4 regions of the Serratia surfactantfaciens genome follow, and region 3 is predicted to be linked to each of the others. Evidence: predicted binding sites of a transcription regulator. Region 3 holds the regulator's gene; each other region holds the start of a gene.

Region 1 (7,483 bases), 920 kb from region 3:
GCTTCGCCGCTGCAGAACACCTGGCGCAGCGCGGCGCAGCTCGCCACCGCCGCGTCGTCGTCCAGGGCAGCGACGAAGGCCGCCAGCATCGACGGCACGAAGTGCAGCGTGGTAATGCGATGGTGTGCGATCAGCTGTTGCAGCTGCTGCGGGTCGCGGTGCGCCTCCGGCGGCGCCATCACCAGCCGGGCGCCGACCATCAGCGGCCAGAAGAATTCCCACACCGAGACGTCGAAACTGCATGGCGTTTTCTGCAGCACCGCGTCGTCCGCCCCCAGCGGGTACTGGTGCTGCATCCACAGTAAACGGTTGACGATCGCCTGATGGCCGACCAGCACGCCTTTCGGACGCCCGGTGGAGCCGGAGGTAAAGATGATATAGGCCGCATGGTCCGGCGTCGGGCCCGCGATCGCCACCCCGGCGGCGTGATTGGCCGCCAGCGGCGCGTCATACAGCAAGATTTCGCCCTTGTCGGCGAAACGCGCCTGCTGCGCCGGGTTGGTGATGACCAGCCGCGGCGCGGCGTCTTCCAGCATCATCGCCAGCCGCTCGTCCGGATAACCGGTGTCCAGCGGCAGATAGGCGGCGCCCGCTTCCACGATCGCCATCAACGCCAGCGACAGGAACACCGAACGCGGCAGTGCCACCGCCACGATGTCGCCCGGTCGCACGCCCTGCGCCACCAGTTGGCGCGCCAGCGCCGTGACCTGCTCGCGCGTTTCGCGGTAGGTGAAGCTGAAATGCGCATCCGCCAGCGCCGGTGCGTCCGGCGTGGTTTTCGCCTGCTGCGCCAGCAGCTGGCTCAGCGTGGTCGCCGGCACCGGGTGCGCCGTGTCGTTGACCCGCGCCAGCAGCGCGTGATCGTCGGCGGTCAGCATATCGGCTTCGCCGATCGGCAACGTTGCCTGCGCGGCGAACTGCGCCAGCAGCAGCGGCAACCGCTGCAGATGCGCCAGCAGTTCCTGACGGCTGTAACGCTCGGCGTTAGCCAGCAGTTCAACCTTCAGCTGATGGTGTTCGTCGATAAACAGCGCAATCTCCAGATCGCGCACCGGCCCGGAGGCCAGATCGTGGGTAATGCCTTCGATACCGGCGAAATCCAGCTGGTAATCGAACATTTTGAAGTTGAAGACCGTACCGTACAGCGGTTCGCCGTCGCCGATGCGCCCCAGATCGCGCTGTACCTGTTCGGCATCGTAGCGCTGATGGCGGCGCACCGTTTTCAGCTCGCGGCTGATGCGGGTGGCGGCCTCATAGAGCGTGGCCTGCGGCTCGAGGTGCATCTCCATCGGCAGCACGTTGATCACCGGGCCGGCGGCGCACAGGGCGGCCGATCCGGTACGGCGCATGAAGATAAAACCGGCGCTGAAGCTCGGTTGACCGCTCAGACGCGACACCCACAGCGCCACCAGCGCCACCGCCATATCGGCGGCGTTCAGCTTCTGCTGCGCGCCGCACTGCACCAGTTCGGCGAAGGCCTGCGGATCGCAGCGCTGTTCCAGCCGGTGGATGCGCGGCGTGGGCGTTTGCCCGGCCAGCGGCTGCGGGCAGAGCGTGGCCGGTGGCGGCAGCTGCCGTGCTTTTTCGAGCCAGAAATCGGCGTCGCGCTGCCAGGCCGGGGCCTCCCGGTAAGCCTGGTATTCCGCCACCACGTCGCTGAACGCCGTGAAAGGCGTCGGTTCCAGCGCGTCGCCGCGGCAAAGGTGGCTATAAATCGCCGCCACGCGGCGCGCGATGGCGGTGAAGCTGAAACCGTCCACCAGCAGATGGTGATAGCGCTGATACCAGAACCAGCGGTCATCCGCCAGGCGCATCACCACATGACGATACAGCGGCGCGCCGCTGCCGGCGCGCAGATCGCTCGCCAGATCGATATCCATCAGCGCGCGCGCGGCGGCTTCGGGGTCCGGCGACATCGTCAGATCGACAAGTTCCGGCGCGTGTATCGCCAGCGTGTCATCCAGCCATTGCACCGGCACGCCGTCGCGTTCCGCAAAACGCAGGCGCAGCATGTCCACCTCGCCCAGGCCCTGAGTAATGGCCTGCAGCAAAGGTTCCACGGCGACAGGGCCGTTGAGTTCGATGGCGTGCGCCACCGCGTAAGCATTGCGATGCGGGGAAATTTGATCGGCGACCCAAATGCCGGGTTGCGCCGCGACCAGCGGCCATTCGCCCGCAAGCGCCGGGCCGCTGAGAGAGTTAGGGGTGTGTGACACTGCTTATTGCTCCCGTGATTACCTGGCGCCGGTCACGCCTCGCGTGCTGCGACCGGCAGAATGTCTTGCCAATGCTGTTCCAGCCATTCGGCGCACTCGGTGCGCGCCGCCGGGCCGAAGACGATCGTCCACTCGGACGGAATGGCGCGGAAATCCGGCCACAAACTGTATTGTTGTTGTACGTTGCGCAGCACCAGGCTGCGCTGCTGTAGATCATCGAACGGATTCAGGCTTTCCATCATGTGTTCCTCGTGCCGTTGCCGTCGCCGATGCCGGATAAGCTGTGGCGAAAGCGGAAGCCCATACCGCCTGCAGCCCGTCGGTCAGGCCGCTGCGCCAGCACAGCGCGTCATGCCCGCCTTCCACCACCCGGTAGTGCACCCGATGGCCGGCGTCGCTCAGGCGTGCCGCCATTTCGCCGCTGACCCGATGCACCAGCTTTTCCTGCGAACCGGCTTCCATAAAGACCTTCAGCGCGCCGTGGTTGCCCAGGCCGTGACGTTCTACCTGCTGCATCAGCCAGCAGGCGTCGTCGGGAATGCTCGGCAGCTGCAGCATGTCGCGCCGCGGCCACCAGTAGGAACCGGACTGGGTGATCACCGCACCGAAGCGCTGCGGCCAGCGCAGCCCGGCATACAGGGAGGCCAGGCCGCCAAAGCTTTGCCCCGCCACCACCGTATCGGCCGGTTTGTCGCTGTGCGGCGCCCAGTCGGCCAGCTGCGGCATCAGTTCTTCCTGCACCGCCAGCCAGAAGTCGTCTTTGCAGGTCAGTTCGCGCGACCGGTGCGGCAGATCGATGATGTCGATCAGCACATACACCGCTTCCGGCAACGCCCCTTCGCGGGTCAGCTGCATCAGCGGCTCCCAGACCGGCATCTGCTTCGCCCAGAATTGGCCGTCGAGCAGGATAGCCAACGGGCGCTCGGCCGGCTTGCTGTCGCCGGTGGTGTAAATCCAGACGTCGCGGCTGTTGCCGAGACGCTCGCTCTGCCAGGTATGGCGCTGCAAACGCGCCGGCAGCGGCGGCGTGCAGCGCCCGCTGGCTATTTCATACTCATCGAATGAACGCCATACCGGCTGCGGCGGCGCATCCGGCATGTGCAGGCCGGAGACGCTGTGGCCGCTGGCGCTTTGCCAGGAGCGGTACGGGTTGAGCAGATCGGGGGTGGCGCTGGCGAACACCTGGTGCCACCAGTGCCGCAGGTTGTGCATGTTGGCGTGCGCATCGTCGCCGCTGAACGCCGGCGGCCGCTCGTCAAAGCAGGGGATAAAGCAGTAGCTGCCGCGCCAGGCGCCGCTCAGCTCGGTCTGCCAGTACCACACGTCGGTGCCGGCCAAACGCTGCAGGCTTTGCGGCGGATTCGGCTGATGATGGTCGGTCAGGCAGTTGATGTTGATCCACACGCGACGGTAGGCGGAGGTCAATTCGCATCCCTGAGGATCGCGCCAGAAAAAGGTGGTTCGCCACCGGCCGTTACCCGCCGGTTCTACCCATGGCGTACCGCGTCGTGCCACCGTCAACCACCACCCTGGACTGCCCGCATTGCTGCTGGCCAATAATCTGCTGCTTTCTGACTGTAGTTCTGTATTCACAACGCCTACCCATTTTGTAGTTGGCGGCACCGGGAACGTCGACTTTTCCCTATCGCCGGCCACCGCCCGAACGCACTGTACGCCAAATACTATTGATAATAATTTGCATTTGCAATAGTGTGTAAGGCTTGGAGATCGTGCTGGTATTGCGCGCAACGGACAGGGATCGGGGATACATCAATGGCATCCCTTGCCGCAGCCGATTTTCTATTTCCGACTACACAAAAAACTACAACCGCCCTTCTCTCCATTCGGCGAGGGATGGCAGCAAGGTAGGACACTCAAATGAAAAGCAAGCTATCACGTTATTCTTTAGCCACTCTTATCGGCTTGGGATTGGGCGCGTCCGCGTTCGCCAACGCCGCACAGCAGGCTGATACCACCACCACGGAAGAAAACAGCGGCGCCACGGATAAAAAACCGCGCGGCGAAGACACCATCGTCGTCACCGCCGCCCGGCAGAACCTGCAGGCGCCGGGGGTGTCCACCATCACCGCCGACGAGATCAAGAAACGCCCGCCGGCGCGCGACATCAGCGAACTTATCCGCACCATGCCCGGGGTTAACCTGACCGGCAACTCCACCAGCGGCCAGCGCGGCAACAACCGCCAGATCGATATCCGCGGCATGGGCCCGGAAAACACCCTGGTGCTGATCGACGGCAAACCGGCCTCCAGCCGCAACTCGGTGCGCCAGGGCTGGCGCGGCGAGCGCGACTCGCGCGGTGATACCGCCTGGGTACCGCCGGAAATGATTGAACGCATCGAAGTGCTGCGCGGCCCGGCCGCGGCGCGCTACGGCAACGGCGCGGCGGGCGGCGTGGTCAACATCATCACCAAGAAGGCCGGCGATGCGCTGCACGGCTCGCTGAACGGCTACTTCAACGTGCCGCAGCACAAGCAGGAGGGCGCCACCAAGCGCACCGACTTCAGCCTGTCCGGCCCGCTGAGCGATTCCCTGAGCTTCCGCCTGTTCGGCGGCTACAGCAAAACGCAGGCCGACGCCTGGGACATTAACGAATCACATAAATCCGAACGCGTAGGCGCCTACGCCAGCAGCCTGCCCGCCGGGCGCGAAGGGGTGGTCGATAAAAACATCGACGCCTTGCTGCACTGGGACTTCGCCCATCTGCAGTCATTGGAGTTCGAGTATGCCTATGGCCGTCAGGGCAACCTGTATTCCGGCGATACCCAGAACACCAACACCAATGCCCTGGTGCAGAGCAACTACGGCAAAGAGACCAACCGCATCTACCGTGAAACCTTCGGCCTGACCCATCGCGGTGCCTGGGACAACGGCGTGAGCACCAACAACTACGTGCAGTTCGAGCGCACCCGCAACACCCGTCTGAACGAAGGACTGGCCGGCGGCACCGAAGGCATCTTCGACACCAAAAATACCGGGTTCGGCACCACCAAGCTGGACGACTTCCTGGCGCACAGCGAAGTCAGCGTGCCGTTTGAGCTGGGCGTTTCACAGACCGCCACGCTGGGTACCGAGTGGACCCAACAGCGGATGAAAGACGGTACCTCCACCAGCCAAACGCTGATGGGCGGCACCATTCCCGGCATGGGCAACGGCACGCGCAGCCCTTACGCTTCCGCGCATATCTTCTCGCTGTTCGCCGAAGACAATATCGAGCTGACCGACACCACCATGCTGACGCCGGGCCTGCGCTACGATCTGCATTCAGAATCCGGCAACAACTGGAGCCCGGCGCTGAACCTGTCGCAGGAACTGGGCGACTACTTCACGCTGAAAATGGGCATCGCGCGTTCCTATAAGGCACCGACCCTGTACCAGACCAACGGCAACTACCTACTGTACAGCAAAGGCCAGGGGTGTGCGGGCAGCGATGTCAGAAACGGCTGCTACCTGCTGGGCAACGACGATCTGAAGGCGGAAACCAGCGTCAACAAAGAGATCGGGCTGGAGTTCCATAACGAAGGCTGGCTGGCCGGCGTAACCTACTTCCGCAACGATTACCACAACAAGATTGAAGCGGGTAACTCGCGCATCGCCACCAGCAGCACCGGCACGGCGGTTTATCAGTGGGAGAACGTACCGAAAGCGGTCGTACAAGGGCTGGAAGGCTCGCTGAACGTGCCGGTCAGCGAGACCGTCACCTGGAGCAACAACGCCACCTACATGATCGAGAACAAGAACAAGACCACCGGCGATTACCTGTCGGTGATCCCGAAGTTCACCGTCAACTCGACTCTCAGCTGGCAGGCCACGCAGGATCTGTCGATGCAGTCCACCCTGACCTGGTACGGCCGTCAGAAGCCGAAGAAGTACAACTACCAGGGTAAACCGGCCACCGGCGGCGAAACCCGCGAGGTCAGCCCTTATGCCGTCGTCGGCGCCAGCGCGACCTATGACCTGACCAAAAACGTCAGCGTCACCGCCGGTATCGACAACCTGTTCGATAAACGCCAGTTCCGCGCCGGTAACGCGCAGAACGTGGGCGACCCGATTACCGGCGCGGTCAACATCGCCGGCGCGGGCGCGGCCACCTACAACGAACCGGGCCGTACCTACTACATGAGCATCAACACCCACTTCTGATGACATGACCCAACGACAAAGGGGCGCCGCGGCGCCCCTTTTTTTATCTTTCCATTGCGTTATTTGGTATGCAGCTGAATGCGCACCACGCTTTCCGGCTTGCCGGCCTTGGTGGAAGCGCCGTCGTTTTTCACCGTCACGAACAGCGCGTCGCCTTTCGGATCCAACGCCAGGCTGTTAGGGTGCGGCGGCAGGTCTACGGTTTGCAGGCGCTTGAGCGTCTTGGCGTCGAACACCGTCAGCGTGCCGGCACCGTGATCCACGCGCACGCCTTTGCGATTGGCGACATACAGCCGCTGGCTGCGCTCATCGAGCAGCAGGCCGATCGGCACCTCATCCGTCAGCTCGCTGGCCAGCACCTTGCCGCTGTCCGCATCCAGCGCAAACACCCGGTGACCGCTGCTGCGCTTCACGTAGTCGTGCCCCAGATGATGGTTGCGGTAGTCGTCGCGATCGATGCCCTGATCGACGCCCAGCAGGCGATTGCTCGCCGGGTCATACACCAGATTCAGCAGCTGATCGGCCTGCACTTCGTGCGTGGCGGTGATGGCCAGCGTGTCGGCGTTCAGGGTGATCACCTGCCCCTGCATGTTGGAAACGAATACCCTGCGGCCCTTCTCATCCAGCGTGATGCCCACCGCGTTGTAGCCGAAGCCCGGGATCACTTTCTCCAGCTTGCCGGCTTTGGTATCGACCACGTACAGCACGCTGTCGACGCCGAAGCCCAGGCCCGGCAGGAACAGACGGCCGCTTTGCGCGTCATACTTGAGCTCGCGGAGGCGGTACAGGTAGTCCTCGGTGATTTTGAATTTCTTCAGCTCCGCCAGCAGGAAATCCAGGCGCTTGCCGCTGATGCCCGCCTGCTTGTAAGCCTGCTCCAGCACCGCTTTGTCCAGCAGCTTGATGCTGCCCAGCGCGTGGTTGGTGGTGGTGTCTACCACCCCGACTTCACCGTTGAAGGCCTGCGTCAGGTACAAGCGATTGCCCGCATCGTTCAGCGCCACGCCGAAGCCTTTCACCTGCAGCGGGATCTCCGCCTTGATCGCCAGGGTGTTGGGATCCAGCCGCAGCACGCGGGAGCGCGCCTCTTCCTTCCAGTCCGGCGC
Region 2 (7,483 bases), 1.0 Mb from region 3:
ACTCGGTGAACGAGCTGATCGCCGACGTGCCGGACAAAGAGATGCTCGGGCTGAACATCGTCGAGTTCGCCGGTGACGATCGGGCGCTGATCGACGGCCAGATGGAGGCCCTGTGCCAACGGCTGGACGAATTGATCGCACAGCGGCAGGGCGGCGTGATCGGATACCAGATCTGCGGCGATTTGGCGGGCATCGAGCGCATTTACAACATGCGCAAGAAAGCGGTCGGGTTGCTGGGCAACGCCAAAGGGCGCGCCAAGCCGATTCCGTTCGCCGAGGACACCTGCGTGCCGCCGCAGCACCTGGCTGACTATATCGTCGAGTTCCGTCAACTGCTCGACGAGCACAACCTGAGCTATGGCATGTTCGGCCACGTCGACGCCGGGGTGCTGCACGTGCGCCCGGCGCTCGACATGTGCGACCCGCAGCAGGAAGTGCTGATGAAACAGATCTCCGATCGGGTGGTGGCGCTGACCGCCAAATACGGCGGCCTGCTGTGGGGCGAGCACGGCAAAGGCTTCCGTGCGGAATACAGCCCTGAATTCTTCGGGGAAACGCTGTTTGAGGAGCTGCGCCGCATCAAGGCGGCGTTCGATCCGGATAACCGCCTGAACCCGGGCAAGATCTGTGCGCCGCTGGCGGTGGATGCGCCGATGATGCAGGTGGATGCGGTCAAACGCGGCACTTTCGATCGCCAGATCCCGGTCGAGGTGCGCACCTCGTTCCGCGGCGCGCTGGAGTGTAACGGCAACGGCCTGTGTTTCAACTTCGACGTGCGCAGCCCGATGTGCCCGTCGATGAAGATCAGCGGCAACCGCATTCATTCGCCGAAAGGGCGGGCGACGCTGGTGCGCGAGTGGTTGCGTCTGTTGGCCGAGCAGGGCGTGGATCCGCTGGCGCTGGAGAAACAGCTGCCGCAGCAGCGCCTCAGCTTGCGCGGCGTGATCGAAAAGACCCGCAACAGCTGGCACGCCGGCAAAGGCGAGTATGACTTCTCGCAAGAAGTGAAAGAAGCGATGTCCGGCTGCCTGGCCTGCAAGGCCTGCTCCACCCAGTGCCCGATCAAGATTGACGTGCCGGGGTTCCGTTCGCGCTTCCTGCAGCTCTACCACACCCGCTATCTGCGCCCGGTGAGCGACTACATGGTCGCCGGCGTGGAGAGCTACACCCCGCTGATGGCCCGCGCGCCGAAGGTGTTCAACTTCTTCTTCCGCCAGCCGTGGCTGCGGGAGATGAGCCGCCACGCCATCGGCATGGTCGATCTGCCGCTGTTGTCCAGCCCGACGCTGCGTCAGCAGCTGTCCGGCCACCGCGCGACCACGTTGACGCTGGAGCAGTTGGAAGGGTTGAGCGCCGAGCAACGCGCAGAGCACGTGCTGATCGTTCAGGATCCGTTCACCAGCTATTACGACGCCAAAGTGGTGGCGGATTTCGTGCGGCTGGTGGAGAAGCTCGGCTATAAACCGGTGCTGCTGCCGTTCTCGCCGAACGGCAAGGCGCAGCATGTGAAAGGTTTCCTGACGCGTTTTGCCCGCACCGCACGCAAAACCGCCGATTTCCTCAACCGCGTGGCGCAGCTCGGCATGCCTATGGTGGGCGTCGATCCTGCGCTGGTGCTGTGCTACCGCGACGAATACCGCGAGATCCTCGGCGCCGAGCGCGGCGATTTCCAGGTGCAGCTGGTGCATGAATGGTTGCAACAGCGGATCGCGGATCGCGCCGAACAGCCGGCGACCGGCGAGCCCTGGTATCTGTTCGGCCACTGCACCGAAACTACCGCGCTGCCGGCCAGCGGCCAACAGTGGGCGGCGATCTTCGCCCGCTTCGGCGCCAAACTGGAGAACGTCAGCGTCGGCTGCTGCGGCATGGCGGGCACTTACGGCCACGAAGCCAAGAACCTGCAAAACTCGCTCGGCATTTATGAGCTATCATGGCATCCGACGCTGCAGCGTTTGCCGCGGCAGCGCTGCCTGGCGACCGGCTATTCGTGCCGCAGCCAGGTGAAACGCATCGAGGGCAATGGCGTGCGCCACCCATTACAGGCACTTCTGGAGATGATTGAGTGAAATTGTGGAAACGTGAAACATCGCTGGAGCAGCTGAACCGCGCCGGTGACGGCTGCATGGTCAGCCATGTGGGCATCGAGTTTACCCAGATGGGCGAGGATTTCCTCGAGGCCACCATGCCGGTCGATGGCCGTACCCGGCAGCCGTTCGGGCTGTTGCACGGCGGAGCGTCGGTGGTGCTGGCGGAATCGATGGGATCGATGGCCGGCTACCTGTGCAGCGAAGGCGAGCAGAAAGTGGTGGGGCTGGAGATCAACGCCAACCACCTGCGCGCGGTGTTCGATGGGCAGGTGCGCGGGGTGTGCCGTGCGTTGCACGTGGGCCGCCGCCATCAGGTGTGGCAGATAGAGATCTTCGACGCGCGCGACCGGCTGTGCTGCACCTCGCGTCTGACCACGGCGGTCATCGACTGATCCCCGTCGGCTTCCGCAGGCCAGCGGCCTGCGGAACGCATCGCTTTACAGTTGAAACGGCACGCGTTTGACGAAGTCCTTCTGAAACGCGTTCGCCTTCTCCCAGGTGCCTTCCATCGCATATTTTTGGCAGATCAGCGTCAGCGTGTGGCGTGCGAAGTGGTAGCTTTGCACCCGAAACAGCTGGCAGCGCTGCGGATTGTTGATCTCGACGATCAGCCGGTTGTGCAGCTTGCTGAGCGCGTGCAGGTAGCTGTCGTCGTCGCCGTTCTCCAGGCACAGATTGGCCATGGTCAGGCTGACGCTGTTGTATCGCTTCAGATGATCAATATTGCATTCCGGGCGTCGCAGCGCCGCTTCGGCCATATAAAAGTCCACCGTGGCGTCGCGCACGCTGAATTTGTATTCGTCAATCTTGCCCAGCAACCATGCGTTGATCGTAAGAGTCATTGGCTTCGCGCTCAAATTCAAATTGAATGATAATCATTATCATATAAACTGCCGCGTTGCCGATCAATCCCCGATACGGCGTTTTTTTGTTGTGCAGGGTGGCAATTGGCCCTCGGCGGCCCAACTTGATCCAGAGCGACTAAACTTTAATCAGCAGCCTCTCAGTCCGCACAGGGCGAGAAATGCCGATAAACGCACATTTACGACAGACAGAATGCAGAAATAGGTATTTTCTATGAATGTTTAGAACGGCAACGCACCGTGGCGCTGTAACGCTGACGGGCCACCGGGGAGTGCGGTACGGTGATGCAGGATAGATAACAAATTCATAGGGATAGCATGCACACCTTGCCGCCTGACGCCGCAAGCCGCCACGGATGTCCCGTTGGCTTGCCGCGCGCCGCAGCGAAAAACCGCGCTCGCGGCGGATACCCCCGCAAAACAAACGGTTGAAGTGATAATCGTTATCACTAACATATAAGCAACCCAGATTGGCTGTGGCTAAACACGAGTGTGAGGTAGACCCTATGCAAACGGAAAATGTCGGCACTTTTTCTCTGGATGAAAATGTCTGGCAAGGCATTTCGCTCAGCGACAGCGCCGTAAGACAAATAACGAAACTGATGCAGCAGGATCCGCAGGTGAAAGGGCTGCAGCTAGGGGTGAAACAATCCGGCTGCGCCGGCTTTGCCTATGTGCTGGATCTGACCCGCGACCCCGCCGATGACGATCTGCTGTTTGAGCGCGACGGCGCCAAACTGTATGTGCCGCTGAAGGCGATGCCGTTTATCGATGGCACCACGGTCGATTATGTCCGTGAAGGGCTGAACCAGATCTTCAAATTCAACAACCCTAAAGCTCAGCATGCCTGCGGGTGCGGCGAGAGTTTTGGCGTTTGAGCGATGCAATCAACATGACACGAAGCAATGTAGAAATGCCTAATGAAGTGCAGGCTTGGGTCAGCGAAGGTCGCTACAAAGAAGGCTTCTTCACCCAGCTGGCAACCGATGAGTTGGCCAAGGGCATCAACGAAGAGGTAGTGCGCGCCATCTCGGCCAAGCGCAACGAACCCGAGTGGATGCTGGAATTCCGCCTCGAGGCCTATCGCGCCTGGCTGCAGATGGAAGAACCGCACTGGCTGAAGGCCAATTACGATCGCCTGAACTACCAGGACTACAGTTACTATTCGGCGCCGTCCTGCGGCAGCTGCGACGACGCCTGCGGTTCGCAACCCGGCGCCGAGCAGCAAACGGGCGCGGCGACGGAAAAAGATTACCTGACCAGCGAAGTGGAGCTGGCGTTCAACCAGCTCGGCGTGCCGGTACGCGAGGGCAGCGAGGTGGCGGTGGACGCCATCTTCGACTCGGTCTCGGTCGCCACCACCTACCGTGAAAAACTGGCGGAGAGCGGGGTGATCTTCTGCTCGTTCGGCGAAGCGATCCAGGAGTACCCGGATCTGGTGCGCCAATACCTGGGGCGGGTGGTGCCGTCCAACGATAACTTCTTCGCCGCGCTGAACGCCGCGGTGGCTTCCGACGGCACCTTCGTCTACGTGCCGAAGGGCGTGCGTTGCCCGATGGAGCTGTCGACCTATTTCCGTATCAACGCCGCCAAAACCGGCCAGTTCGAGCGCACCATTCTGATCGCCGACGAAGGCAGTTACGTCAGCTACATCGAGGGCTGTTCTGCCCCGGTGCGCGATAGCTACCAGCTGCACGCGGCGGTGGTGGAAGTGATCTTGCATAAAGACGCCGAAGTGAAATACTCGACGGTGCAGAACTGGTTCTCCGGCGGCGAGAGCAAGGGCGGCATCCTCAACTTCGTCACCAAGCGCGCGCTGTGTGAAGGCGCCGGTTCGAAAATGTCCTGGACCCAGTCGGAAACCGGCTCGGCCATCACCTGGAAATACCCGAGCGTGATCCTGCAGGGCGACAACTCGATCGGCGAATTCTTCTCGGTGGCGCTGACCAGCGGCCATCAGCAGGCGGATACCGGCACCAAGATGATCCACATCGGCAAAAACACCAAGTCGACCATCATCGCCAAAGGCATCTCCGCCGGCCACAGCGAGAACACCTATCGCGGCCTGGTGAAAATCCTGCCGGGGGCGGAAAACGCCCGTAACTTTACCCAGTGCGACTCGATGCTGATCGGGCCGGACAGCGGTGCCCACACGTTCCCGTACGTCGAAGCGCGCAACAACAGCGCTCAGCTGGAGCACGAAGCCACCACCTCGAAGATCGGCGACGACCAGCTGTTCTACTGCCTGCAGCGCGGCATCAGCGAGGACGACGCCATTTCGATGATCGTCAACGGTTTCTGCAAGGACGTTTTCTCCGAGCTGCCGCTGGAGTTCGCCGTCGAGGCGCAGAAACTTTTGGCCATCAGCCTGGAACACAGCGTGGGCTAATCGCCGCATTTTTAGCGCCGTCGGCGCTATCTGAGGACACAGCATGTTAAGCATCAAGAATTTGAAAGTCAGCGTGGAAGGCAACGAGATCCTCAAGGGATTGGATCTGGAGATCAAACCGGGCGAAGTGCACGCCATCATGGGCCCGAACGGCTCGGGCAAGAGTACGCTGTCCGCCACGCTGGCCGGGCGTGAAGAGTACGAAGTGACTGAAGGGGAAGTCACCTTCAAGGGCAAGGACCTGCTGGAGCTGGATCCGGAAGATCGCGCCGGCGAAGGCGTGTTTCTGGCCTTCCAGTACCCGGTGGAGATCCCCGGCGTCAGCAACCACTTTTTCCTGCAAACGTCGGTCAACGCGGTGCGCAAATACCGCGAACAGGAGCCTCTGGATCGCTTTGACTTCGCCGATTTCATCGAAGAGAAGATCGCGCTGCTGGATATGCCGGCCGATCTGCTGACCCGTTCGGTCAACGTCGGTTTCTCGGGCGGCGAGAAAAAGCGCAACGATATTCTGCAGATGGCGGCGCTGGAGCCGGATCTGTGCATTCTCGATGAAACCGACTCCGGTCTGGACATCGACGCGCTGAAGATCGTCGCCAACGGCGTCAATTCGCTGCGTGACGGCAAGCGCGCCTTTATCATCGTCACCCACTACCAGCGTATTCTGGACTACATCAAACCGGATTACGTGCACGTGCTGTCGCAGGGGCGCATCGTCAAATCCGGCGATTTCTCGCTGGTGAAACAGTTGGAGGAGCAGGGCTATGGCTGGCTTACCGACCAACAGTAATTCAAACGCGCTGCAGCAGCTGTATCGCCTGTTCGAAGGGCGCGGCGGCGAGCGTTCACCGCATGCGCTGGCGCACTGGCAGCAGGCGCTGCGGCTCGGCTGGCCGACGCGCAAGCATGAGAACTGGAAATACACGCCGCTGGAAGGCCTGCTGGAGCAGCAATTCCTCGAGCCGCAGCCCGCGCCGGTAACCGCCGAGCAGGCCGATGCGTTGGCGCTTGGCATCGACGCCTGTCGGCTGGTGTTCATCGACGGCCGCTACAGTGCCGCGCTCAGCGATGGCGACCTGGGCGACTACCAGTTTGAGCTGACCGCCTACGGCACGCCGCAGGCGCTGCCGGAGCCGATCCAACCGGAGGTCTTCCTGCACCTGACCGAAAGCCTGGCGCAGGAAACCAGCCTGATCCGCCTGCCCGCCGGCAAAGCCCCCGCGCGGCCGCTGTACCTGCTGCATATCAGCAGCGGACGCGGCGGTGCCGGGGAAGTGAACACCGTGCATCATCGCCATCATCTGGAGATCGGGCGCGGGGCCGAGGCGGAAGTGATCGAACACTATGTCAGCCTGGGCGAAGCCGCGCACTTTACCGGCGCGCGCCTGACCGCCAACGTGGCGGACAACGCCGGGCTGTTGCACTGCAAGCTGGCGTTTGAGAGCCAGCCAAGCTACCACTTCGCCCATAACGATCTGGTCATCGGCCGCGACGCGCGAGTGAAAAGCGACAGCTTCCTGCTGGGCGCCGGCCTGACGCGCCACAACACCAGCGCGCAGCTGAACGGCGAGGGCGCCAATCTGGTGATCAATAGCCTGGTGCTGCCGGTGGGCAAAGAGATCTGCGATACCCGCACCTATCTGGAACACAACAAGGGCTATTGCGAAAGCCGTCAGCTGCATAAAACCGTGGTCAGCGATCGCGGCAAGGCGGTGTTCAACGGCATGATCAAAGTGGCCAAGCACGCGATCAAAACCGACGGCCAGATGACCAACCATAACCTGCTGCTGGGTAAGGTGGCGGAAGTGGATACCAAACCGCAGTTGGAGATCTACGCCGACGACGTCAAGTGCAGTCACGGTGCCACCGTGGGGCGCATCGATGAAGAGCAGCTGTTCTATCTGCAGTCGCGCGGCATCGACAAGCATGCGGCGCAGCAGATGATCATCTTCGCCTTCGCCGCCGAGCTGACCGAAGGTATTGCCAACGACATCATCCGGGAACGTGTGCTGGCGCGCATCGCCCAGCGCCTGCCGGGGGAGGCCGCATGAGTTATCCGATTGAACGCGTGCGCGGCGATTTCCCGCTGCTGGCGCGTGAGGTGAACGGCCAACCGCTGGCCTATCTCGACAGTGCCGCCAGCG
Region 3 (7,483 bases):
CCGGGCAAGTTTAAAGGCGCGATGGCGGTGCCGGGCGCCTATGAGCTGAAGATCGGCAAAAAAGAGGCGCGGGTGATCGGCTTCGATCAGGCCGGGGTATTCTATGGGTTGCAGTCGATCCTGTCGTTAGTGCCGACCGACGGCAGCGGCAAGATTGCTACATTGGACGCCAGCGACGCGCCGCGCTTCCAGTATCGCGGCATTTTCCTCGACGTGGCGCGCAACTTCCATAAGAAGGATGCGGTGTTGCGTCTGCTGGATCAGATGGCGGCCTACAAGCTCAACAAATTCCACTTCCACCTGAGTGATGATGAAGGTTGGCGTATCGAGATCCCCGGTTTGCCTGAGCTGACGGAAGTCGGCGGCCAGCGCTGCCACGATCTGAGCGAAACCACCTGCCTGCTGCCGCAGTACGGCCAGGGGCCGGATGTCTACGGTGGTTTCTTCAGCCGTCAGGACTATATCGACATCATCAAATACGCCCAGGCGCGCCAGATTGAAGTGATCCCTGAGATCGACATGCCGGCGCACGCCCGCGCCGCGGTGGTGTCGATGGAGGCGCGCTATAAAAAGCTGCATGCCGCCGGAAAAGAGCAGGAGGCCAACGAATTCCGCCTGGTGGATCCGACTGATACCTCCAATACCACCTCCGTGCAGTTCTTTAACCGCCAGAGTTACCTGAACCCGTGCCTGGATTCTTCCCAGCGCTTTGTCGACAAGGTGATCGGCGAGATCGCCCAGATGCATAAAGAAGCCGGGCAGCCGATCAAAACCTGGCACTTCGGCGGCGACGAGGCGAAAAACATCCGCCTGGGCGCCGGCTATACCGACAAGGCGAAACCGGAGCCGGGTAAAGGCGTCATCGACCAGAGCAACGAAGACAAGCCGTGGGCCAAGTCGCAGGTTTGCCAGACGATGATCAAAGAAGGCAAGGTGGCCGACATGGAGCACTTACCGAGCTACTTCGGCCAGGAGGTCAGCAAGCTGGTGAAGGCGCACGGCATCGACAGAATGCAGGCCTGGCAGGACGGCCTGAAAGACGCCGAGAGCGCGAAGTCGTTCGCCACCTCGCGCGTGGGCGTCAACTTCTGGGATACCTTGTACTGGGGCGGTTTCGACAGCGTCAACGATTGGGCCAATAAAGGGTATGAAGTGGTGGTCTCCAACCCGGACTACGTCTACATGGACTTCCCTTACGAGGTGAACCCGGACGAGCGCGGTTACTACTGGGGCACTCGCTTCAGCGACGAGCGCAAGGTGTTCAGCTTCGCGCCGGACAACATGCCGCAGAACGCGGAAACCTCGGTCGATCGCGACGGCAACCACTTCAACGCCAAGAGCGACAAGCCGTGGCCGGGAGCCTACGGGTTGTCCGCTCAGCTGTGGAGCGAAACCCAGCGCACCGATCCGCAGATGGAATACATGATCTTCCCGCGCGCGCTGTCGGTGGCCGAACGCGCCTGGCACCGCGCCGGTTGGGAGCAGGACTATCGCGCCGGCCGCGAATACAAAGGCGGGGAGACCCACTTTGTCGACACCAAGGCGCTGGAGAAAGACTGGCTGCGCTTCGCCAATATCCTGGGCCAGCGTGAACTGGCCAAGCTGGACAAAGGTGGCGTCGCTTATCGTCTGCCGGTGCCCGGCGCACGCGTAGCGGGCGGCAAGCTGGAGGCGAATATCGCGCTGCCGGGATTGGGCATCGAGTATTCCACCGACGGCGGCAAGCAGTGGCAGCGTTATGACGCCAAGGCCAAGCCGGCGGTATCGGGTGAGGTGCAGGTGCGTTCGGTCAGTCCCGACGGTAAACGTTACAGCCGCGCCGAGAAGGTCTAAGCCCGGCGCATCGGCCTGTCGTCATGGCGGCGGGCCGCTTAACGAAGGGGGAATGCGTCCGCCTCTGCGCGTGTCGGCGTGAAGCGGACGTGAAAGTGAGAGCAGTACGTGGAGTCGCAGTGCCGCTGCAATTGTAGTATTTCATGACATGATCTTTCCCCGGCTGGTCCGGGGATTTTTTTGCTCACCGTTCAGCAAGCATAAAAAAACCGCCTCAGGGTGAGGCGGTTTTTCATAGCCAGTCAGGCTTATTTCTTGTCGTGCAGCGTTTCGTCTTCGCGGCAGTCACCGGTTTCACAGTGGCCGTACAGGTACAGGCTGTGGTTGGTGAGCTTGATGCCGTGCTGCTTGGCGATATCACGCTGGCGCACTTCGATGGATTCGTCACTGAATTCGATCACTTTGCCGCAGTCCAGGCAAATCAGGTGATCGTGGTGATGCTGTTGGGTCAGTTCGAACACGGACTTGCCGCCTTCGAAATTGTGACGTGTCACAATGCCCGCATCGTCAAACTGGTTCAGTACGCGATAAACCGTTGCCAGGCCGATCTCTTCGCCCATATCAATCAGTTTTTTGTACAAATCTTCCGCACTGACGTGATGGCATTCCGGATTTTGCAGTACTTCCAGGATTTTGAGTCGCGGAAGCGTGACTTTTAAGCCGGCCTTCTTCAATGCGATGTTGTTGTCGGTCATGCGAATTCAGTCCTGTTACTATGCTAATCAAGTTGAGGCGTACTCGCCTGTGGCATCGGTCGGCACAAAGAGTTAATGCGTCTCATTATAGAACCGGTTGTACTAAATGGAAACCGCCGGTTGTTAACAAAGATATAATTGCACTATTGCATGTTTTGCATGCAACGCCTTGATGGGTGGGATAAACCGATAACTCAGTCTACCTTGACGGGGTGGGAAGTTACAAATCTGTAGCTTCTATCGCAGCAATCCCTGCTGCCGATGATGGCCCTGTGCGCACACTATGCACTTTACAGGGCCTTTGTTCAACCTTTCGCCAGTTGCGGCGTTTAGCCGACGATATCGGCCAGGCTCAGCTCTTCGACGATCTGTTTGACCCAGGCATCGACGCGCTCGTTGGTCAGCTCCGGCTGGCGGTCTTCGTCGATCGCGAGACCAATGAAGTGGTTGTCGTCCGCCAGGCCTTTGGAGGCCTCGAAGTGGTAGCCTTTGGTCGGCCAGTGGCCCACGATGGCCGCGCCGCGCGGTTCAATGATGTCGCGGATGGTGCCCATCGCGTCACAGAAGTATTCCGCGTAGTCTTCCTGGTCGCCGCAGCCGAACAGCGCCACCAGTTTGCCGTTGAAATCGACTTCTTCCAGCGTCGGGAAGAAATCATCCCAGTCACACTGCGCTTCACCGTAGTACCAGGTCGGGATACCCAGCAGCAGGATATCGAACCCTTCCAGGTCTTCTTTGCTGCTTTTAGCGATGTCGTGTACTTCAGAGACGTCGTCGCCAAACTGTTTCTGGAGAATTTTCTGGATCATTTTGGCAATGTTTTCGGTATTGCCAGTGTCGCTGCCAAAGAAAATGCCTACAGTAGCCATATCGCGTATAACCTTTAAATTCAAGTAATTGCATTACTCGATGCCAGCACTGCCGCCGCTGACGCCGATTAAAATGATGCCATGACAAGAGCCTTTCGCCACGGGGGCGGGCGCCGACAGGCGCAGTCTCTTGCCGGTAAATGCGTATCATGCCAGAAAGTGGCGCCGGGGTTTTATCGCATTTATGCGATGCCGGAGAATGAAGAAAAGCGTGGTCGATCCGGCGTTGTCCTTAACGCCGCGCCGCGCGTGCGGCCGAAGAGATCAATGTTCCGGCTGTTCTTCCGCCAGTTGCGCCAACAGCATCTGCTCGATGAGTTCGCTGCGGCTAATGTTGCGCTGTTCCGCCAATTTGTTCAGGGCGTCCACCGCATCCGCGTTGATTTTCAGCTCTACGCGCCGCAATCCACGCACTTTATCGCGCCGTAACTGATTGCGCTTATTGATTCTAAGCTGTTCATCGCGGGAAAGCGGGTTGGTTTTCGGGCGCCCCGGACGGCGTTCATCTGCGAACAGATCCAGCGTCGTGCGATCCGTTTGTTCTTTTGCCATAGGTAGCGGTACTGCAAGGGAGTTTGCATCAAAAAGCGCTCGCACGCTTCCGGAGGCATCGGTTAACACACTTCGGGCCAATAAACCCTAACCCAAATTCACCCCCGAACCGGCGTTCGCGAACGCGCTGGCGCGGCGGCAAAATTATAGCGCGCCATATTACCCCAGCAGATGGAGCGGCGACAATGCCTAACTGCGGGCTAAACGCGCTAAGCCGTTATCTTTAGCGCGTTTTTTCGCCAGATGAGCGTATTTTTCAGGCTTCGTCGAGGAAACGGTGGATGGCGCGCAGCACCGCGTCCGGTTTTTCGGCGTGCACCCAATGGCCGGTGCCGGCGACGACATGGGCGCGGGCCTGCGGGAACTGGCGGGCGATGTCCGCACGATAGCTGTCCTGCACGTACGGCGACAGGCCGCCGCGAATGAACAGCGTCGGGTGCGGCCAGGCCGGCACGTCCTGCCAGCCGGTGATGTCTTCGTAGCGTTCGATCAGCACCGGCAGGTTGAAGCGCCATTCGCCATTGTGGAAGGACTTCAGCAGGAACTGGATCACGCCTTCTTCCTGCAGATAGTCGCGCATCAGCTGGGCGGCCGCCTGGCGTTGGGTGATGCCGGCGGCGCTGACGGCCTTCAGCGCGGCGAAGATCTCATCGTGGCGGCGAGTCTGGTAATCCACCGGCGCCACGTCGATGACGATCAGCTTAGCGATGCGCTCCGGCGCGATGGCGGTCAGCGCCATCGCCGCTTTACCGCCCATCGAATGGCCGATGACGATCGCTTTATCCAGCTGCAGTTCGTCGAGCAGCGCCAGCAGATCCTGCGCCATGGCGGGGTAGTTCATGTCGTCGGCGCGCGGGGAGAGGCCGTGGTTGCGCAGATCGACTTTGATCACGCTGTGCTGCTGGTGCAGATCGCGTGCCAGCACGCCCAGGTTGTCCAGATTGCCGAACAGCCCGTGGATCAGCAGCACCGGCAGCGCATCTGACTCGGCGGCCAGCAGTTGATAATGTAATTTCATGGCGAAGTTCATACTGAGAGAGATTCAGATTAGGGTATCATGATTGAATCGCACGATGAATCATGCGGAATTTTCGCGGCGCGGGCTTGGCAGTGCCGGCTATAGGTATTAGTCTGCATTTGCCGTCCGGAGGCACATTGTTGTGTTCGCTCCAGCGCTTTTAACCTTATAATCCCATGGCTTGAATGCAGGATCTGGCTTCAGGTTCTAAGTAGAAAAAACAGTATTGGATAAAGATGAAAACTATTGAAGTCGACGAAGAGCTTTACCGTTATATTGCCAGCCACACGCAACACATCGGTGAAAGCGCGTCCGATATTTTACGCCGCATGTTGAAATTCACCGCCGGTCAGCCGGTGCGCGCGTTGCCTGCCGCCAGTGCGTCGCAGTCCGTCGAGCTGGAAAAGGCGGCCCCGGCGCAGCGTCCGCGCGATCGCGTGCGCGCCATGCGCGAACTGCTGCTGTCGGATGAATACGCCGAGCAGAACAAAGCGGTCAACCGTTTCATGCTGGTGCTGTCCACGCTGTACACCCTCGATGCCGCCGGTTTCGCCGCTGCCACCGAGGCGTTGACCGGCCGTACCCGCACCTATTTCGCCGGCGATCAGCAGACCCTGCTGGCCAACGGCACGCACACCAAGCCGAAGCATGTACCGGGCACCCCTTACTGGGTGATCACCAATACCAATACCGGCCGCAAACGCAGCATGATCGAACACATCATGCAGGCCATGCAGTTCCCGGCGGAACTGATCGAGAAAGTTTGCGGTACCGTCTAATTTAGCGAACAGCCCGTCATGATGGCCGTGCGCGACATATTGCCCGGTCACCGACAGGGATGAGGGAGATATGTCGATGGCGAATAATCCACGTGCCGGGCAGCCCGCCCGCCAAAGCGATCTGATCAACGTAGCCCAGCTGACGTCGCAGTACTATGTGCTGCAACCGGAAGCCGGCAATCCCGCACATGCGGTGAAATTTGGCACCTCCGGCCACCGCGGCAGCGCGCAGCGCCACAGCTTCAACGAAGCGCACATCCTCGCCATCGCCCAGGCGATCGCTGAAGTTCGTCATCAGCAGGGCACTACCGGCCCATGCTATGTGGGCAAGGACACCCATGCGCTGTCCGAACCGGCCTTCATTTCCGTGCTGGAAGTGCTGACCGCCAACGGCGTCGATGTGATCGTGCAGGAAAACAACGGCTTCACGCCAACGCCAGCGGTATCGCACGCCATTCTGTGCCACAACCGCCGTGGCGGCGCGCAAGCCGACGGCATCGTCATTACGCCGTCCCATAACCCACCGGAAGACGGCGGCATCAAGTATAACCCGCCGAACGGCGGCCCGGCCGACACCAACCTGACGTCGGTGATCGAAAAGCGCGCCAACGACCTGCTGGCGCAGCAGTTGAAGGGCGTTCAGCGCCAGTCGCTGGACAAGGCCTGGAACAGCGGCCATCTGCACGCCAAAGATCTGGTGCAGCCTTATGTCGAAGGGCTGGTTGAGGTGGTCGACATGCCGGCCATCCAACGCGCTGGTCTGAAGCTGGGCGTGGATCCGCTCGGCGGTTCCGGCATCGCCTATTGGCAACGCGTGGCGGAGCACTACAAGCTGGATCTGACGCTGGTGAACGATTCCATCGATCAGACGTTCCGCTTTATGCACCTGGACCACGACGGCATCATCCGCATGGACTGTTCGTCCGAGTCGGCGATGGCCGGCCTGCTGGCGCTGCGCGACAAATTCGATCTGGCGTTCGCCAACGATCCGGATTACGACCGCCACGGCATCGTCACGCCGAAAGGCCTGATGAACCCGAACCACTATCTGGCGGTGGCCATCAACTACCTGTTCCAGCACCGCCCGCAGTGGGGCGCCGATGTCGCGGTAGGTAAAACGCTGGTGTCCAGCGCGATGATCGACCGCGTGGTGGCCGATCTGGGCCGCAAGCTGGTGGAAGTGCCGGTCGGCTTCAAGTGGTTCGTGGACGGCCTGTTCGACGGCAGCCTGGGCTTCGGCGGCGAAGAGAGCGCCGGGGCCTCGTTCCTGCGCTTCAACGGCCAACCTTGGTCGACCGACAAAGACGGCATTATCATGTGTCTGCTGGCGGCTGAAATCACCGCGGTAACCGGTGAAAATCCACAGCATCACTATGACGATCTGGCCAAGCGCTTCGGTGCGCCAAGCTACAACCGCATCCAGGCGCCGGCGACGGCGGCGCAAAAAGCGGCGCTGTCCAAGCTGTCGCCGGAGATGGTCAAGGCCAATACCCTGGCGGGCGACCCGATCACCGCGCGTCTGACTGCTGCGCCGGGCAACGGCGCTTCGATCGGCGGCCTGAAAGTGATGACCGACAACGGCTGGTTCGCGGCCCGTCCTTCCGGTACCGAAGAGGCATACAAGATCTACTGCGAGAGCTTCCTCGGGGCGGAACACCGCGAGAAAATCGAGCACGAAGCGGTCGAAATCGTCAGCGAAGTGCTGGCTTCCGCCAAATAATCGCTGTTCTTGTCTGA
Region 4 (7,483 bases), 750 kb from region 3:
GTTGGTTAACTGGCCGTCGAGCAGATCGAGGGAGGCCACTTCCACCACGCCGCCGTCCAGCCCGCAGGTCTCGGTATCTATTACGCGTAACGTCATGCTTTCCTCCGCGTTGCCGTCAGGCTCTAGCTTAACCGGCACAGGTGGCCGTGCCAACCGTCGGCGCTCCTGCTCGCGATGACCAGCCCGGGGGCGTCGCCCGGCGCGGCAATCAGGCGCTCTCCCGTTTCATCCCAGATGGCGCTGCGGCCCGCTGGGATCCAGCCGCCGGTCGGTGCCGCATGGTTGGCCATCAGCGTGAGCATGCCGTAACGGCGGGCATAGCCCGCCAGCACAGCGCTGTCTTTCGCGTAACCCGCTTCAGAGATCAGTACGCCGGCGGCATAAATATGCGCACCCGCCTGTGCGGCGGCACTGGCATGAGCGGGTTGCGAGGTGTCGGCGCAGATAGCCAGCGCGATGCGTTGCTGGTGCATTGCCAGCAACGAGCCGCCCACACCGGGCGAGAAGTATTGCTGTTCCGCGCCGTGCAGATGCTGTTTGGTGTAGGTGGCTAGCGCGCCGCTGGGGTGAAAAATCAAGGCGGCGATATACAATGCCGGGCCGCTGCGTAAGGGCGCGCCGACGATGATCGTCATCTGTCGCGCTCGCGCCGCTGCACTGAGCGGCTGCAGGCGGGGATCATCCAGAGTCAGCGCCAATGCAGGCGCCTCGGCCAACTCATAGCCGCTCAGCGACAGTTCGGGAAAAACCAGCAGCTGCACCTGCCGATCGGCTGCCTGCGCGATAAATTCAAGATGACGCTCAAGATTGCAGGCGATATCGGCGGCGGCGGCGGGGTATTGGGCGGCAGCGAGGGTGAAGCGGGGCATCGGCCATCTCTCCTGTAAGGCAATAAAAAACCCGCCTTGGCGGGTTTAATGACGGATGGAAGGACGCTTACTCACCAGACGGATGCGCTTTTTTGGCGCGTTTCTCCGCACGTTTCTCAGCTGGGGTTTTCAACGGCTTCTTCTTCGCATTTTTTTTGCTATCCATTCCCTTACTCATGATGGCCTCTCGTTACCTATGATTGGGTGGCTTGCTCAGCCATTAACCGCCTAAAGCCGGCAGGATGCAAGCGACAAAGTGCGAATTGCTCTTAACCGGCTGTTTGCACGTGAAATTTTGTTTTTGGATGACCGGGTGATAAAAATAATTATTATGTTATAATATTACACTTTTAATGTTCGGAGAACGCAATGACTGTGATGGCATTACCGGATGCGCAGCAACTGCTGGCCATGCCGGATTCTGATTATATGAACTCGGTTCAACGGGCGTTTTTCCGTCAGCTGCTGCAGGATGAGCGGCAAAAGCTGCTGTTGCATATCGATGAGCTGAAGAGCGAGATCGACGGCGGCGAAGCGACGGGCGATGAGGCCGACAAGGCGGCGCGCGAAGAGGATCTGCGCTTGCTGTTCCGCCAGTTGGATCGCGAAAGCCGCCTGCTGCCGAAAATCGATGCGGCGCTGGCGCGTTTGCAGAACGGCGAATACGGCTACTGCCGCGAAACCGGCGAACCCATCGGGCTGGCGCGCCTGCTGCTGCGCCCGACGGCGGAACTGAGCATCGAGGCGAAAACCGCGCAGGAGATGCGCGAGCCGCATATGCGTAAAGGCGGGTAAGGCTTCAGCCGCCGAGCGTATCCGCCAAGAGATCGAGAAAGCGCCTGACACGGGGTTCCAGCAGGCGCTTATTCGGATAGAGCGCCACAATCCTGACTTCTTCACCCTCCACGGCGCGCAGCACCTGCTGCAGACGACCGGTGGCCAAATCCTCCGCAATCATAAACTCCGGCAGATACGCGATGCCCAACCCGGCCAAAGCGGCATCGTGCAGCGCTTCTCCGCTGTCCAGCCGCAGGCGGCCGCGAACTGGAGCCTTGACCCATTCGCCGCGCTCGTCACGCAACCGCCAGGGCTGCTTTTGGTTGCGGCTGCTGAACAGCAGAGCCTCGTGCCCGGCGAGCGACTCAACGGTATGCGGTTCGCCACGGGCGGCGAGGTAGGCGGGGGAGGCGCACAGCAGGGCGCGATACCTGGCGAGGGTTCTGGACACCAGCCGGGTATCCGGTGCCGTGACGCCGATCCGTACTGCCAAATCAAACCCTTCTTCCACGACATCCGCCAGGCGATCGGAAAAACTGATCTCCACCTGCACCTCAGGCCAGGCGACGAGAAATTTCGGCACCAGCGGCAACAGGATCCGTCTGCCGAAGGCGGAAGGGGCGGTCAACCGCAGCACTCCGCGTGCGGTGCCCTTGTCGCCGGCCACGCTGGCCTCGGCATCGTCGACCGAAGCGAGGATCTGTAGGCCACGTCGATAAAACTCTCGTCCCTCGTCGGTCAGGCCAAGCGAACGCGTGGTGCGATGCAACAGCCGCACGCTCAGCCGCTGCTCCAGACGCGCGATGGCCTTGCCCGCCGCCGAACGCGATAGCCCCATCGTCTGTCCGCCGGCGACAAAACTGCCGGCGTCGACGACGGCCATGAAAACCTGAATGTCATTGAGATTCGCCCGTAGCATGCTGCCCTCCGAGAACCGGTGAAAAGACAATAAATTTAATATATTCAATATATTAAATGCATCGTTAACGTCGTTTTAGTGACGACATCCATTCGCCAATCAAACGATTATAGTCGTCATGGAAACGATAAACGGTTGGAGAAACAGCATGAAAAATGGCATCACGCACTACCACCACGGGGTCATTTGGGAAGAGGAGAATGGCGTGTCCCAAGGCTATCGCGTCAAGGATACCCTCTACATCTCGGGGCAGTTTTCCCATGATATGCAGGGGGAGTTTGTCGGCGCGGGCGATATCGAACGGCAAACCCAACAGACGTTGGACAATCTGGATCGGGTATTGGCGGGATTCGGCGTCGAACGTTCGAACCTGGCGTATGTGGAGATCTATCTGACCGATGTACAGGCGCATTTTGAACCCTGCGTTGCGTTGTTCAAGCGCTATGTCGGTGATCACCGGCCCGCCGGTTCGCTGATCGGCGTCACCGGGCTGGCTTCGCCCGAGCAATTGGTGGAGATCAGCGCGATCGCGCACCTGAACTGATCGGGCCTGTGGGCATTTTGCAAGCAGGTCGTTGTGATTTTGAGCAAACGCGCGCCGAGTTCCCGGCGCGCGTTTGAGTTTTCAGGTTTTACCGTTGACCTGCCGGGCGGCTTCCGCTTTGATGAAAGCATGACTCACAGAGAGACGGAAAGCGCCATGGAACAATTACGAGGTTTGTACCCGCCGTTAGCGGCATACGACAGCGGTTGGCTGGACACTGGGGATGGCCACCGGATCTACTGGGAGCTGAGCGGTAACCCGAACGGTAAGCCGGCGGTTTTCATTCACGGCGGGCCGGGCGGAGGCATCTCTCCGCACCATCGCCAGCTGTTCGATCCCGAACGCTATAAGGTGTTGCTGTTCGATCAGCGCGGCTGTGGCCGTTCCCGTCCGCACGCCAGCCTGGACAACAACACCACCTGGCATTTGGTGGCCGATATTGAGCGGCTGCGGGAAATGGCCGGCGTTGAGCAGTGGCTGGTGTTCGGCGGTTCCTGGGGTTCCACGCTGGCGCTTGCCTATGCGCAGACCCACCCGGAACGCGTCAGTGAAATGGTGCTGCGCGGCATCTTCACCCTGCGCAAGCAGGAGCTGCATTGGTATTACCAGGACGGCGCTTCGCGCTTCTTCCCGGATAAATGGGAGCGCGTGCTGTCCATTCTGTCGGATGACGAGCGCAAAGACGTGATCGCCGCCTACCGGCAGCGGCTGACCTCGGCCGATCCGCAGGTGCAGCTCGAAGCGGCCAAGCTGTGGAGCGTGTGGGAAGGGGAGACCGTCACGCTGCTGCCGAGCCGCGAGTCTGCGTCGTTCGGCGAGGATGATTTCGCGCTGGCGTTCGCCCGCATTGAAAACCACTACTTCACCCATCTGGGGTTCCTGGAAAGCGACGACCAGCTGCTGCGCAACGTGCCGCTGATCCGCCATATTCCGGCGGTGATCGTCCACGGCCGTTATGACATGGCCTGTCAGGTGCAGAACGCCTGGGATCTGGCCAAGGCCTGGCCGGAAGCGGAGTTGCATATCGTGGAAGGGGCGGGGCATTCGTATGACGAACCGGGCATCTTGCACCAACTGATGATCGCCACCGACCGGTTCGCCGGCAAGTGACGCAAAAAACCCGCCGTTACGGCGGGTTTTTTTATTTGGCCTTCGGCTCGTACGGCAGGCGCGAAAACCTGTGGGATTCCGCGCGGTAATGCGCCACGCGCTCGCGAAAATAATCGCGCAGCGCTTCCGGCTGCTCGCGCTCTACCACTTCCGGGATCACCGGCATGTTGTAGCGCTCTTTGTACGCCACGCCTGAGGCGGCGAGATCCACATTCACCCTGTCCATTTCCTCTTTGGGCAGCTCGGCCAGATTGTAACCCACGCTATGCTCCTTACTTACTTTGCCGCATTGAATCTGCGCAGAAGGTAATCCACCCGGCGGCGCTTGGCAAGCCCATTACGCCGTTGCCGGGAGCGATATTTATCCAGCAGTAATGCAATCTATTTATTCTTTTAAATAAGAATGATTCGCTTTTTGATTAAACTAAAAGATGAAAATAATTATCATGTTAATTCTCAATGTGGCGATGATATTATAATTTGTTGATATATATGATTTTTATAATTAATGTGATTTGAGTGTAAATAAGGTGTTTTTATTTTTACGGCAGCAGGGCATAATGCGCGGAAATTAAATTCATGACCTGCAAAATAAAAGGAATCATTATGCTGACGCAAGAAATGACTCAAAAGCTGAATGAGCAACTGAATCTGGAGTTCTACTCCGCCAACCTGTACCTGCAGATGAGCGCATGGTGCAGCGATAAAGGCTTTGAAGGCGCCGCCGCATTTCTTAAAGAGCACTCTCAGGAAGAGATGCAGCATATGCAACGTCTGTTCGACTACCTGAGCGATACCGGCTCTCTGCCGCTGCTGGGCACCATCGCCGCGCCGCCGGTGGAATTCGAATCGCTGGCGGATGTGTTCGAGCAGACCTACGAACACGAGAAGCTGATCACTCGTCAGATCAACGAGCTGGCGCACGCGGCAATGTCCTCTCATGATTACTCCACCTTCAACTTCCTGCAGTGGTACGTGGCGGAGCAGCACGAAGAAGAGAAGCTGTTCAAATCCGTACTGGATAAGCTGGCGCTGGTGGGCACCAGCGGCAAAGGTCTGTTCTTCATCGACAAAGATCTGAAGAAGATGGGCGCGATGGGCCAGGGCGGTAACGGCCAGGCTTGATCCCCGGAATAACGTCGAAAAACCGCGCGCGGGCGAGCCTGACGCGCGGTTTTTTTTACCCTGCGTTTATCGCGGTTATGCGGCGATACGTGCTGCCGGATCGCAAAATGCCAGTGATGCGCTCGACTTGCCGCGGTGTGGTCGTTATCATTTACCGCGATACGCTACAGGGATGGTAGAGTCAAAACAGCGGGTTAGCCGATACAACCCGTTTTCTGTTTACCCGTGGCGCAATCATTTGCGGTGGGTTGGGGCCGCTGATACATCGCCTTGGCTGTGGCCTTAACCCTTATGACCCTCTTTTACTGTTAAGGGATACCACTGTGATCGGTAAAATTCGTTCCTCCTGTCGCCTGCTTTCCACCATTTTCGTCCTGTTCGTTGGCCTGTCTTCACAGCAAGCGCTGGCGCACGCCCACCTGAAAGTGGAAACGCCGAAGGCCGACGCCAGCGTCAGCCCGGCACCGAAGGCGCTGACCCTCAGCTTCTCCGAAGGCATCGAGCCGAACTTCAGCGGCGTGAAAATCACCGGCCCGGACAACGCCGTGGTGAAAACCGGCAAGCTGCAGCTCGATCCGAACAACAACACCCAGGTCAACGTGCCGATTGAAGGCGAGCTGAGCGCGGGCAAATACAACGTCGGCTGGCATGTGGTGTCGGTCGACGGGCATAAAACCAAAGGCCAGTACAGCTTCACCGTAAACTGACCGTGAGTCTGGCGACCCTGTTCGTTCTGTGTCGCTTGGTGCACTTTGCGGCGGTGATGCTGATGTTCGGCATCAGTCTGTTCACCGCCTTATTGTCACCGCAGCGCCTCTCCCCGATCCTCTCCCGCGATGTGCGTCCGCTGCTGCTTGCCGGCACCTGGGTAGCCGGGCTTTCCGCCGTGGCGCTGCTGGCCATCCAGGCCGGGCAGATGGGCGACGGTTGGGAAGACGCCTGGCGGCTGGAGGTCTGGTGGGCGGTACTCGGCACCACCTTCGGCGAAGTGTGGCGTTGGCATCTGGGCCTGTCGCTGCTGGCGATCCTGAGCCTGCTGCTGCCGGAACGGCCGCGTGCGCAGGCGTTGGCGCTGTGTTCGGCGCTGCTGCTGGTGAGCCTGGCGTTCATCGGCCATGCGGCGATGCACGAAGGCGCGCTGGGCGTGTTGCACCGCGCCAACCATGCAGTACACCTGCTGGCCGCCGGCTACTGGTTCGGTTGCCTGGCGCCGCTGTTGGTGTGCCTGCGCTACCTGCAGCCGCCGCAGTGGCGCAGCGACGCCATCACCACGCTGATCCGTTTCTCGCGCTGGGGGCACCTGGCGGTGGCGGCGGTGATCGTCACCGGCATCGTCAACAGCCTGATTATTCTCGGCGGCTGGCCGCTTAATCTCGGCTCCCCTTATCAGCGCCTGCTGCTGATCAAAACCGCGCTGGTGGCGCTGATGGTGATGGTGGCATTGGCCAATCGCTACGCCATCGTGCCGGCGATGAGCCGTGTACCGGCGCTGGCGCAGCGCGGCGTGGTGCTGGCCTGCTGGATCGAAGTGGGGCTGGGAATGACGGTGCTGCTGCTGGTCAGTTTATTTGCAACCTATGCGCCGGTATGACATTTCAGCTTGCCGCAGGCCGGCAAGCTGCGGGAAAATCGACGCGAATAGCAACCTTAAGGCCATCACATGAAATCGGTATTACTCGGCATTACGCTGCTGGCAACCGCGACCGGCGCGCTGGCGGCAGACAAACTGGTTAACATCACCAAACTGGAGTACGGCAAACAGTGGGCGTTCACCAAGGAAGAGGTGACGCTGCAGTGCCGCAGCGGCGGCGCGCTGTTCGTGCTGAATAACAGCACCCTGATGCAATACCCGCTCAACGACGCGGCGGAGCAACAGGTGAAGAAGGGCCATCAGCGTGCGCAGCCGCTGGAGGTGATCCTGCTGGACGACCCTGCCGAACCGGGGAAAAAAATGAGCATGGCGCCGTTCATCGAGCGCGCCGAGAAGCTGTGCGCTGACTAACCGCTTGTTTGCCAACGTCTTGTCCAAGGTGCGCGGATTGATGCGCATTTGCCGCATAGTTATTTCGTCACGAAACTATCACGCGGCCGCCGGGCGGCTGGCAAAACTGGCGCGGTAGGCTACTCTTAAAGTGCACG

What was found. Region 3 encodes Fur, which represses iron uptake genes when iron is present. Its sites were predicted from a motif close to ATAATAATGAGAACNACTATCAA; they were not measured.
Region 1: fes (enterochelin esterase) is a predicted target of Fur. The motif match lies at 3,896-3,918, and genes of this name have one in related genera.
Region 2: sufA (Fe-S cluster assembly scaffold SufA) is a predicted target of Fur. The motif match lies at 3,384-3,406, and genes of this name have one in related genera.
Region 4: ftnA (non-heme ferritin) is a predicted target of Fur. The motif match lies at 4,651-4,673, and genes of this name have one in related genera.

What each region holds. Positions count from the first base shown of each region.
Region 1 is NZ_CP016948.1:4,782,614-4,790,096, reverse strand. It holds gene ATE40_RS22320 (enterobactin synthase subunit F) at 1-2,216, opposite strand, end outside; gene ATE40_RS22315 (MbtH family protein) at 2,249-2,455, opposite strand; gene fes (enterochelin esterase) at 2,430-3,809, opposite strand; gene ATE40_RS22305 (TonB-dependent siderophore receptor) at 4,095-6,377, shown strand; gene ATE40_RS22300 (YncE family protein) at 6,437-7,483, opposite strand, start outside.
Region 2 is NZ_CP016948.1:1,618,059-1,625,541, forward strand. It holds gene ydiJ (D-2-hydroxyglutarate dehydrogenase YdiJ) at 1-2,066, shown strand, start outside; gene menI (1,4-dihydroxy-2-naphthoyl-CoA hydrolase) at 2,063-2,479, shown strand; gene ATE40_RS07750 (hypothetical protein) at 2,525-2,929, opposite strand; gene sufA (Fe-S cluster assembly scaffold SufA) at 3,457-3,828, shown strand; gene sufB (Fe-S cluster assembly protein SufB) at 3,843-5,339, shown strand; gene sufC (Fe-S cluster assembly ATPase SufC) at 5,383-6,129, shown strand; gene sufD (Fe-S cluster assembly protein SufD) at 6,104-7,390, shown strand; gene sufS (cysteine desulfurase SufS) at 7,387-7,483, shown strand, end outside.
Region 3 is NZ_CP016948.1:583,995-591,477, forward strand. It holds gene ATE40_RS02740 (beta-N-acetylhexosaminidase) at 1-1,833, shown strand, start outside; gene fur (ferric iron uptake transcriptional regulator) at 2,082-2,528, opposite strand; gene fldA (flavodoxin FldA) at 2,858-3,397, opposite strand; gene ybfE (LexA regulated protein) at 3,662-3,949, opposite strand; gene ybfF (esterase) at 4,206-4,979, opposite strand; gene seqA (replication initiation negative regulator SeqA) at 5,204-5,746, shown strand; gene pgm (phosphoglucomutase (alpha-D-glucose-1,6-bisphosphate-dependent)) at 5,823-7,466, shown strand.
Region 4 is NZ_CP016948.1:1,337,247-1,344,729, forward strand. It holds gene exoX (exodeoxyribonuclease X) at 1-96, opposite strand, end outside; gene ATE40_RS06335 (carbon-nitrogen hydrolase family protein) at 123-869, opposite strand; gene dksA (RNA polymerase-binding protein DksA) at 1,239-1,664, shown strand; gene ATE40_RS06345 (LysR family transcriptional regulator) at 1,669-2,565, opposite strand; gene ATE40_RS06350 (RidA family protein) at 2,714-3,109, shown strand; gene pip (prolyl aminopeptidase) at 3,266-4,219, shown strand; gene ATE40_RS06360 (DNA polymerase III subunit theta) at 4,251-4,481, opposite strand; gene ftnA (non-heme ferritin) at 4,826-5,344, shown strand; gene yobA (CopC domain-containing protein YobA) at 5,668-6,051, shown strand; gene copD (copper homeostasis membrane protein CopD) at 6,054-6,935, shown strand; gene ATE40_RS06380 (YebY family protein) at 7,005-7,346, shown strand.